Regions from separate parts of the Pleomorphomonas sp. T1.2MG-36 genome, predicted to be linked through region 2. Evidence: riboswitches for the same ligand, from Rfam matches in the RefSeq annotation. Region 2 holds a riboswitch; each other region holds the start of a gene.
What was found. A riboswitch is a leader RNA that binds a small molecule or an ion and turns the genes downstream of it on or off. The one in region 2 is predicted to bind thiamine pyrophosphate.

Region 1: it holds a riboswitch for thiamine pyrophosphate, as region 2 does, so the genes downstream of both, thiM (hydroxyethylthiazole kinase) here and QQZ18_RS01760 (NIPSNAP family protein) in region 2, are expected to answer to the same signal.
Region 3: it holds a riboswitch for thiamine pyrophosphate, as region 2 does, so the genes downstream of both, QQZ18_RS22830 (ABC transporter permease) here and QQZ18_RS01760 (NIPSNAP family protein) in region 2, are expected to answer to the same signal.

Annotation. Positions count from the first base shown of each region.
Region 1 covers NZ_CATNLY010000012.1:719,080-722,265, reverse strand. The annotation lists gene QQZ18_RS10270 (monovalent cation:proton antiporter-2 (CPA2) family protein) at 1-1,259, shown strand, start outside; gene thiM (hydroxyethylthiazole kinase) at 1,262-2,068, opposite strand; TPP riboswitch at 2,128-2,231, opposite strand; gene QQZ18_RS10260 (phosphotransferase family protein) at 2,317-3,060, opposite strand; gene QQZ18_RS10255 (amidase family protein) at 3,147-3,186, opposite strand, start outside.
Region 2 covers NZ_CATNLY010000001.1:363,443-366,628, reverse strand. The annotation lists gene QQZ18_RS01765 (TRAP transporter large permease) at 1-1,233, opposite strand, end outside; gene QQZ18_RS01760 (NIPSNAP family protein) at 1,230-1,562, opposite strand; TPP riboswitch at 1,611-1,713, opposite strand; gene QQZ18_RS01755 (aminotransferase) at 1,869-3,035, shown strand; gene QQZ18_RS01750 (asparaginase) at 3,041-3,186, shown strand, end outside.
Region 3 covers NZ_CATNLY010000053.1:28,479-31,664, reverse strand. The annotation lists gene QQZ18_RS22835 (ABC transporter substrate-binding protein) at 1-774, opposite strand, end outside; gene QQZ18_RS22830 (ABC transporter permease) at 793-1,566, opposite strand; TPP riboswitch at 1,658-1,772, opposite strand; tRNA gene QQZ18_RS22825 (tRNA-Glu) at 2,029-2,104, shown strand; gene QQZ18_RS22820 (BLUF domain-containing protein) at 2,239-2,808, opposite strand; gene QQZ18_RS22815 (methyl-accepting chemotaxis protein) at 3,122-3,186, opposite strand, start outside.

The DNA.
Region 1 (3,186 bases), on a different contig from region 2:
TGGCGCCCAACGAGCATGGCGGAACCGGCTGGCTCGGTGTCGGGCTCGGCGCGGCGGGCGTGGCGGCGCTGCTGCTCGCCGGCCGGTTCCTGATCGATCCCTTCTTCGGCCTGCTTGCCCGCGCCCGCGCTCGCGAGGTGCTGACGGCCGGCGCACTGCTGGTCGTCCTCGGCGCGGCGCTGCTGATGGAGGCGGTGGGGCTCTCGATGGCGATGGGCACATTTCTCGCCGGCGTCATGCTGTCGGGGTCGAGCTATAGGCATCAGGTGGAAGCCGACGTGGAGCCGTTCAAAGGCCTCCTGATGGGGCTGTTCTTTCTGGCCGTCGGCATGTCGCTCGATATCCGGGTCGTGGTCGAACGCTGGCCGCTGCTGATCGGCCTGCTCTTCGCCTTCGCGCTGGTGAAGGCGGTCGGCATCTATGCCGTGGCGCGTCTCTTCGGCTCCGGCCATCGGCCGGCCTTCGGGCGCGCCTTGATGTTTGCCCAAGGCGGCGAGTTCGCCTTCGTCCTGTACACGGCGGCGGCGGGCGGTGGCGTCATTCCCACCGGCGACGCGGCGCTGTTCTCGACGGTGATCATCCTCTCCATGGCCTTGACGCCGTTGGTGCTCGTCGTCGCTGGCCACTTCCGTCGGGAGGAGGAAAAGTCGCTCGATGGTGTCGAGGAGGCGCGCGACCTGCGCGGCCGCGTTCTCCTGATCGGCTTCGGCCGCTTCGGCCAGATCGCCGCACAGTTGCTGCTGTCGCGCGGCGTCGACGTCTCGATGATCGAGAACGATCCCGACCGCATTCGCGAGGCGGGACGGTTCGGCTTCCGCATTTTCTACGGCGACGGTACCCGGCTGGATACGCTCCAACATTCCGGCGCCGCCGAGGCCGAGGTCATCATGGTCTGCGTCGACGATCGCAAGGCAGCCAACCGCATCGTCGAGCTCGTCAAGGCGCACTTCCCCTTGGCGCGCCTGCTCGTGCGCTCCTACGACCGCGTCCACTCGATCGAGCTCATCCGTGCCGGCGTAGACATCGAGGTGCGCGAGACCTTCGACGCGGCCCTGCACATGGGGGCCGAGGGCCTGAAGGCGCTCGGCTGCAGCGAGGAACGCACGACCGAAGCGCTTACCACCATCCGCCGTCTCGATGCCGAGCGTCTGGTGGCGCAGGTGCAAGGTGGCGTCATGGCCGGCCGCGAGAATCTGACCACGCGGCCGGTTCCCGAACCTCTGACGCCGCCCAGGAAACTGGCGGCAGACGAGGCCTGACGTCAGGCGACGCGTATCGCCGCGTTGACTTCGAGCCCCGCGAGATCGAGCGCGTAGAGCGCGTCGCACAGTTCCTGCGGCAGGAAGCCCGGTCCCTTGACGCGCTTGCCGGCGATGGCGCCAGCCGCCGCGTAGACGGCAAGCGCCGCCACCGTGCCCTCGAACGCCGGAGCGATGGCGACGAAGGCTCCGACGAGACCGGTCAGCGAGCAGCCGAGGGCGGTGGACAGCGGCATCAGCTCGTGGCCGCCCTCGATGGCAACGGTTCGCGCGCCATCGGTGACATAGTCGATCTCGCCGGTGACGGCGACCACCGCGCCGCTGGAGCGGGCGAGTGCGACGGCACTGTCGAGAGCGGCATTGGAGCTCGCCGAGCTGTCGACCCCTTTCGAGGCGAGGCCGGCAACGCCCGAAAGCGCCATGATCTCCGAGGCATTGCCGCGGATCACCGTCGGCCCCATCGCGACGAGATCGGCGGCGGCGGTGTTGCGAAGACGCGTCGCGCCGACGGCGACGGGATCGAACACGACGGGTTTGCCGGCGGCCTTGTACACGGCCGCCGCCAGCTTCATGCCGGCGATCCAGTCGGACGAAAGCGTGCCGATGTTCAGCGTCAGCGCGCGAGCGATGCGGCCGAAGTCCTCCACCTCGTCCATGGAATGCACCATGGCCGGCGAAGCGCCGGCGGCAAGCAGTACGTTGGCAGCGATGTTCATCGCCACGAAGTTGGTGATGTTGTGCACGAGCGGCCGTTCGGCGCGCACCTTCTCATGAAGGGTGTGAACGTCGGCAAGCGTCAGGGTGGTCATCGCGTGCTCCTTGCGCGAAGATCGCCCGCGGACAAGAAGACGTGTGGCTGCCGGACAGGCCGTGCCGCTCGCTCAATCCCTCCGCCGGCATGATCCGGATCAGGTTCGTGGGGTTGGATCGCTCCTCTCAGTCCGGCCAAGCCGGACACCCCCTTGAGACAGTGGGAGCATAGGCGGGGCGGGAAAGCGGCGCAAGTGGCGGAGGTGGAGCGCGGCCAATCATGGCGGGTCCCCATCCCCGCCCACCATCAAGCTTTGCGGGGTGCGCCAGCGAGCCGCAACAAATCGTCGGTTTGGGCCGGAATCCGCTCCGCCAGACGAGCGGCGGCAACCGGCGCCAGCCAGGCCATGATGTCGGCGGCCGTCGTTTCGCCCAGTCTGGCATAGGCGTCAACGTACTCGGCCGCTGCCATCGGGTCGGCATGGTGGATCAGAACATAGCTTCTGCAGACATCGGCGGCCGGCGTGCCGCTGCACGCATCCAGCCAGTCTAGGACCATGATGTCGTCGGCGGAGCCTTGAATGTTCCAGGGGTGAAAGTCGCCATGACATAGGCAGTCGCCATCCGGCAGTGCGTCGAGTTGGCGAAGGAGGCGGTCCTGCGAGCTACGATCAAGCTCTTCGGCACGCTGGATATTGGCCGATAGCCGCGCTTTCAGGGATGGCAAACCGCTTCCTGGCTGACGGTGCACGAGAAGGTGCAGCCGTGCCAGCTCTTCGATATGGAGTCTCCGGTCGCCCGACATCATCCGATCCGCGAAGCTCGGTCCACGCGCACGGTCCATCACCAGACCCCAGCGGCCGCCATACTCACCGACGGCGTGGATCCTGGGCGTTGGCAGGGCGAGCTGTTCGAGGATGGACAGATTGGACGCTTCCCGGAATGCGGCGGCTTTCTGGGACTCGCTCCGATAGAGCTTGAGCGCGAAGTCTCCGTACTCGAACACCTCGGCTTCCTTGCCTGAGCCGAGCCGGCGAGCAATCTCGCACATTCGGAAATCCTGTCGATAGCCGTCGAACTCCCCCCATCCTACAGGGAAAAGAGGGAGTGACCGGCGCTTTTCCCTGACCGGCTTTTCTAGCCTGCGACGCCAAGGAGTTGGCGCACCGACGCCAGC
Region 2 (3,186 bases):
GCGGATGCCGAAGAAGACGACCAGTGCCAATCCGAACACGGGAACGGCCGCGAGGAAAGCGGCGACACGTTCATGCCGGTCGGCGGCGGGGCGGGGCGAGGTATCGGCCGAGACGTGCAGCATCGCCGCCATGGCCGCAGCCAGGATCAGCCCGGCCACCAGACCGCCTTCGAACAGCGCCCCGACCGACAGGTTGGTGGCCGAGGCAAGCAGCAGGAAGGCGATCGATGGCGGGATGATGTTGGGCAAGACGGCCGTGGCGGCGACAATTGCCGCCGCTTTCTCGGGCTTGACGCCATCGGCGACGAGAGCCGGCGCCAGGACTTTGGCGCCGAAGGCGGCGTCGGCGATCGACGAGCCGGAGACGCCCGAGAACATCAGATTGGTGACGAGCGTTGCCTGGGCCATGCCGCCGCGCCGGTGTCCGACCAGCGTCGATGCGAACCGGACGAGGCGGTGGGCCAAGCCTCCGACGCTCATCAGCATGCCGGCGAGGAGGAAGAAGGGGATGGCGAGCAACAGGAACTTGCCCAAGCCCGACACGGTCTGCTGCACGATAGCCGCCTCGGGCAGACGGGCGCCGAAGGGCACGGCGAAGGCGAGTCCGACGATCAGCGAGTGTACGAAGGGCGCGCCGACGAGGAGAGCGGCACAGGCGGCGGCGCAAGCGACGAGGCTGGGCAGGGCGACCGGTATGAACGGGGGCAGGTGCGGTAGGGCTGCGAGGCTCGTTCCACCGGCGACAACGGCAAGGATGAACAACCATGTCCGCCCCTGGGATAGGGAGCCGAGAATCAGGTGTGCCGCTGCCAGTGCGCCGCCGATCGCCACCGGCCAGAATCGCCAGCTCTCGGCTATGCCTAGCGTGGGGGAGGTGCCGCCGATCAGCACTGCCACCTTGCCGGCACCGTGCATCAGGACGAGGCTCGCGGCGAGCGTGACGGCGTCGGAGGCGCCATCGGCCAAATTCCGTCCCGTGGGACCGAGGTGGCGCGTCACCACATCGATGCGCATGGCGAGCGATCCGCTGGCACAGAGTGGCAGCCCGAGAAAGACCAGCGCCGTGTGCAGGAGAATGCCGAGATCCTCCGTGGCGACAAAGCCGGTCGAGAAGACGTAGCGCAGCAGCGTGGCGCCGAACACCAGCACCAGCAGGACCGCAAGAATGACTGAAAGCAGACCTGCGAGCAGGCGGTCGATCGCCTGGTGAAGTTGCGCGGCGATGGTCGTCATGGTCGCAGTCCGGCGCCGCCAAGCGGCGAAAACCACGTCGGTTTGAGAATGCGGCTCTTCATCGTCTGCACGTAGGGGGCCGCCTTGGCGCGGAAGGCCTGCCAGGCGGGGTCGGCCTCCATGGCGGCGCGGCGGCGCTCGCGATCGGCGAGGTCGTCGTACTGCCAGATGTGGACGACGTCGTTGACCGTGCCGATGTCCTGGGTGAACCAGCCGATCAGCTTGCCGAGGTGGCCGGTCTGGATCGCCATGCCCTCGCGGACATAGAGGTCGAGATAGGTGCCGACATGCGCCGGCGCGATGGTGTAGGTGCGTTCGTCGAGAATCATGGTCGTTCGGCCGTCGTTGGAATTGCGGGCGGCGGAACGCGTCAGGCGACTGTCTGCATGGCTCTATCCCTCCGCCGGCATGACCCGGATCAGGTTCGTCGGGTTGGAGAAACTCCTCTCAGCCCCGAATGGGGCACCCCGTGAGATGTGACGAGCTTAGCTGGATGATCCCCATCGCGCCAGAGGCGATGGCCTCGATCCGTGACATCGAGCTATGCGCGCGGGGAGGACGTCGCGGCCGCAAACGGCTTGTGGGGGCGCTGGCGGTCCACTAGGGTCGGCGGGTTTTGCAACGATCGATCGACAATGAAACCGACCAATCCCATCTTCACCGGCCTTCCCACCACCATCTTCGAAGTCATGTCCGGCCTTGCCCGTGACACAGGCGCCATCAATCTCGGCCAGGGCTTTCCCGACGTCGACGGTCCGGAGGAGGTGCGCCGCGTCGCCGCCGAGGCTTTCCTTGCCGGTCCCAACCAATACCCGCCGATGATGGGACTGCCGGCGCTGCGACAGGCGGTCGCGGCGATCAACCGACGCTTCTACGGTCTCGATGTCGATTGGCAGACAGAGGTGATGGTGACGTCCGGCGCCACCGAGGCGCTCGCCGATGCGATTCTCGGTCTCGTCCGTCCCGGCGACGAGGTGGTGCTGATCGAGCCGCTCTACGACAGCTATCTGCCCATCGTCCGGCAGGCCGGCGGCATCGCCAAGACGGTTCGCATCGCTCCGCCCAACTGGGAGGTCGACCCGCAAGCACTTGCGGCCGCCTTCTCGGACCGCACCAAGGCGATCCTGATCAACACGCCGATGAATCCGGCGGGCAAGGTGTTCTCGCGTGAGGAGCTGGACCTGATTGCCGGCCTCTGCCTGAAGCACGACGCGGTGGTGATCTCGGACGAGGTCTATGAACACCTCGTATTCGATGGCAAACGGCACATCTCGCCGATGCAGATTCCCGGCATGCGCGATCGCGTCGTCCGCATCGGGTCGGCCGGCAAGACCTTTTCGCTGACCGGTTGGAAGGTGGGCTACGTCACCGCCTCGCCGGCGCTGATGGAGCCGATCGCCAAGGCGCACCAGTTCGTCACCTTTACGACGCCTCCCGCTCTCCAGACGGCCGTGGCGCACGGGCTGTCATTTGGGGACGACTATTTCGATGGCTTCGCCGCCGGCTTGCAAGCCAAGCGCGACCGTCTCTCGAAGGGGCTTGCGACGCTCGGGTTTTCCGTGCTGGCTTCGGCCGGCACGTATTTCGTGGTGACCGACACCGGACCGCTCGGCATTGACGACGACGCCGAAGCCTGCCTCAGAATGACGCGAGAGGCCGGCGTCGCCGCCGTGCCGGTTTCCGCCTTCTATGCTTCGGAACCGCCAAAGCGGTTCATACGCTTCTGCTTTTCCAAGCGCGACGAGGTGCTCGACGAGGCCATTGCCCGTCTCTCCGCCTGGATCGACAAACAGGGACGATGAGTTCGATGGAAAATCCGGTTCTGGTCGAAGTCACGCGCGGCTCCATCGTCGAGAGCTTTCACCGGGGGGCGGTCGCGATCGTCGATGGCGACGGCCGACTGGTCTCCGGTGTCGGCGACATCGAGAGGCCCAGCTTTCCCCGCTCGGCGGT
Region 3 (3,186 bases), on a different contig from region 2:
GTCATCGAGGTCGGGGTAGGCCTTGATGAACATCGCCCAGGCGTCGTCCGGGTGGTTGGTGAGGTAGATGGTCGCCTCCTCGACGGCGGCGAGGAACTCCGGCAGCCGCTTGTCGCCGACGAGATCCTTGCGCGTCACGTAGATCAGCTCGTCGTAAGCCGGCATGCCGTTCTCTTCCGGATAGAAGGCGAGGCCCTCGTGCCCTTCGATCTTCATCTGGTTGAGCTCGAAGTTGCGATAACCGCCGACCACTGCGTCGACCTGGCCGGCGAGCAGCGATGCCGACAGCGCGAAGTTGACATTGATCAGCTCGACGTCGCCGACGCCGAGACCGGCGGTCTTCAGGAACTGGCCGAGCATGGCATCCTCGAAGCCGGACACCGAATAGCCGATCTTGCGGCCCTTGAGATCGGCCAGCGACTTCACCGGGCCGTCCTTCAGGACGATCAGCGTGTTGAGCGGCGTCTCGATCAGCGTGCCGAAGCGCACCAGCGGCAGGCCGGCATCGACGTCGAGGTCGAGGCTCGGTTGGTAGTGCAGCGCCACGTCGGCCTGACCGGCGGCGACGAGGCGCGGCGGTGACGACGGGTCGGCCGGCGCGACGAGGTCGACATCGAGGCCGTGGGCGGAGAACATGCCCTTTTCCTTGGCGATCACCAACGGCGCATGATCGGGATTGACGAACCATTCGAGCATCACCGACAGCTTTTCGGCGGCCGACGCCGGGGTGGCGGCGAACATCAGGGCGGCGGCGAGGGCGGGAAGAAGGCGCATGACGGGTCCTTTCGAAGGTCAGTCTTTTTCGATCCAGGGGATGAGGCGAAGCGTCAGCCGGTCGACGGCGATCTTCAGAAGCAGCGTGGCGGCGGCGAGCACGCCGAGGGCGGCGAACAGGAGCGGCGTCTGCATGCGGGCATTGGCCTGCACCATCAGCAGGCCGAGGCCGCGCGAGGCGCCAACCCATTCGCCGATCACCGCGCCGATCGGCGCGTAGACGGCGGCGACGCGGATGCCGGTGACCAGCGCCGGCAGGGCGGCCGGCACGCGGATCAGCCGCAGCGTGCGGAAGGCGCCGGCGCCGTTGAGGCGGGCGAGGTCAAGGAAGTGCGGCGGCGTGCGGCGAAGGCCATCGGCGAAGGACGAGGCGACGGGGAAGAAGATCACCAACGTCGTCATCACCACCTTGGAGGCGAGGCCGAAGCCGAACCACAGCACCAGGAGTGGCGCCAGCGCGAACACCGGCAACGCCTGGCTGACGACCAGGAGCGGCGACAGCAGCCGGTTGGCGAGCGGTGAAGCGGAAACGGCGAGCCCGGCCAGAAGGCCGAAGGCGATGCCGGCGGCAAGGCCGAGCAGGGTTTCGATCAGCGTGATGCCGGCTTCCGTCAGAAGGCGCGAGCCATAGGCGCCATAGGCGGCGACCACGTCGCCCGGCGAGGGCAGGAGGAAGGCGGGGAGGGCGAGGCCCGTCGCCGCCACCTGCCACAAGACCAGCACGGCGCCGAACGACACCAGCGCCTGGATGGCGACGCCGCGACCGGCGGCAAGCATCGTCTTCGGCTGCATCTTCATCCCCATCGCACACCGCGCCCGGACGGGCGAATAGGCCAGCGGCGTTGGGGGAGACATGGCTGGATGTGCCGCGTGCGACGCGGCTTAGGCCATGAGGTTCCGTCCCTTCGCCGGTATGACCCGGATCAGGTTCGAAGGGTTCGATCCGCCTTGCGGATCATCTCAGCCCTCCCGGATGGAGGACACCCCTCGGAACGGCGACAGTTATGACCGCCCGGGACGCCGATGTCCAGAGCGTAGGGACGGACGGGTCGCGACGGCGGGATCGGAGAGGGGTCCCCGCGGGGTAGGAGACGGACAGGCGACATGGCCCCACCCGGGTGCGAGGGCGGCTTTCCGCCAATGGCGCGCGGCTGCCCCCAGGGCTCCGTAAAAGCCGAGCCGGAAAATGAAATTCCCCCTTGCGCTCTCCAAGGGGCTTCGCTATATCCGCCCCACGCTTTCAGAGCGTACCGCGCTCCCATCGTCTAGCGGTCCAGGACGTCGCCCTCTCACGGCGAAAACACCGGTTCGATTCCGGTTGGGAGTGCCAAAAAAACAATAGCTCAGCTCATTGCAGTCCGTTCGGCCATGATGACCGTCACGGGTGGCCGATGTCATTGTACGGCGCGTTGGTTGATGAGCCCAAGGTGATACACCTTATTTGCATATCGCTTTGTGGCGCCTTCACGCGTTCCCAGCTGGCTTGTTAGAAAGCGGCCTATTGGTCCCGATCTTGATGGTCTCAATCCCGGAGTCCTGCCTGGGAGAAGATGGCCGTTGCTGTGGTGCCTGCGGAATAGACATTCGCTGTTCAGCAAGGCCAGTGCGCTGTACGTATAGTGTGTCGAGAGCGCAGAAGTCTCTGATGAAGTCGAGAACCCCAACTGCGGACATGTTTGCCGGGTTGATATCTACCGTTGGGCAGTATTTTAGGTAAAGCCGCTCGGCATCGATCGTCCGTCCTGCGTACCCGACAGCCCAGCCTTCGAAAATACGTTTATCAATTGCGCTCAATGCAATAACTGTTATCTCTTCAAACCGTTTATCTTCAAAAAGCGAGTGTATCCTTTTCGAGACCTGATCTCGAGCGCCCTCTACAGCCTCCATCATGTATTTTTCGTTGAAGACGAGGCCACCGGTCAGTCCGGAGGCAGGGCTGTAGTCACTTGCAGCCGCTAGAATGCTTTTGATCGCTCCGGCGGACTCGCCGACTTTCATATTGGTACGGCCGTACAATACGAGGCGAGATAGCATGCTATAAAGCTCCAGTATATTTCTCTGGTCGCTTTAAAATTTAGATGGTGTTTGGCGTCACAATAATTAACGAAACGATCGTGTTGCTGAATCGAGAGGACTGTCTCCTTTTTTTGGTAAACGGTGCTTAAGTTGCCTGTGAAAACTGCTGATGGGTGCCTCAGGATGGAAATAATGTAGTGCTGCTACACTTACGGCTGATTGCCGAAGCTTGGTCGATTTCCACGGAGCCCGCAGGCGATTGGACAACCGTGAGCACAGAGCGGGCTGCCTCCCGAGGAATGACAGCCCCTCATTTATGAGACTTTAGCCCTCACGCCGCCGCGACATCCCTCAGGAACCGCTCCACCGTCTTGCGCAGGTCGCCCGAGCGGTCGG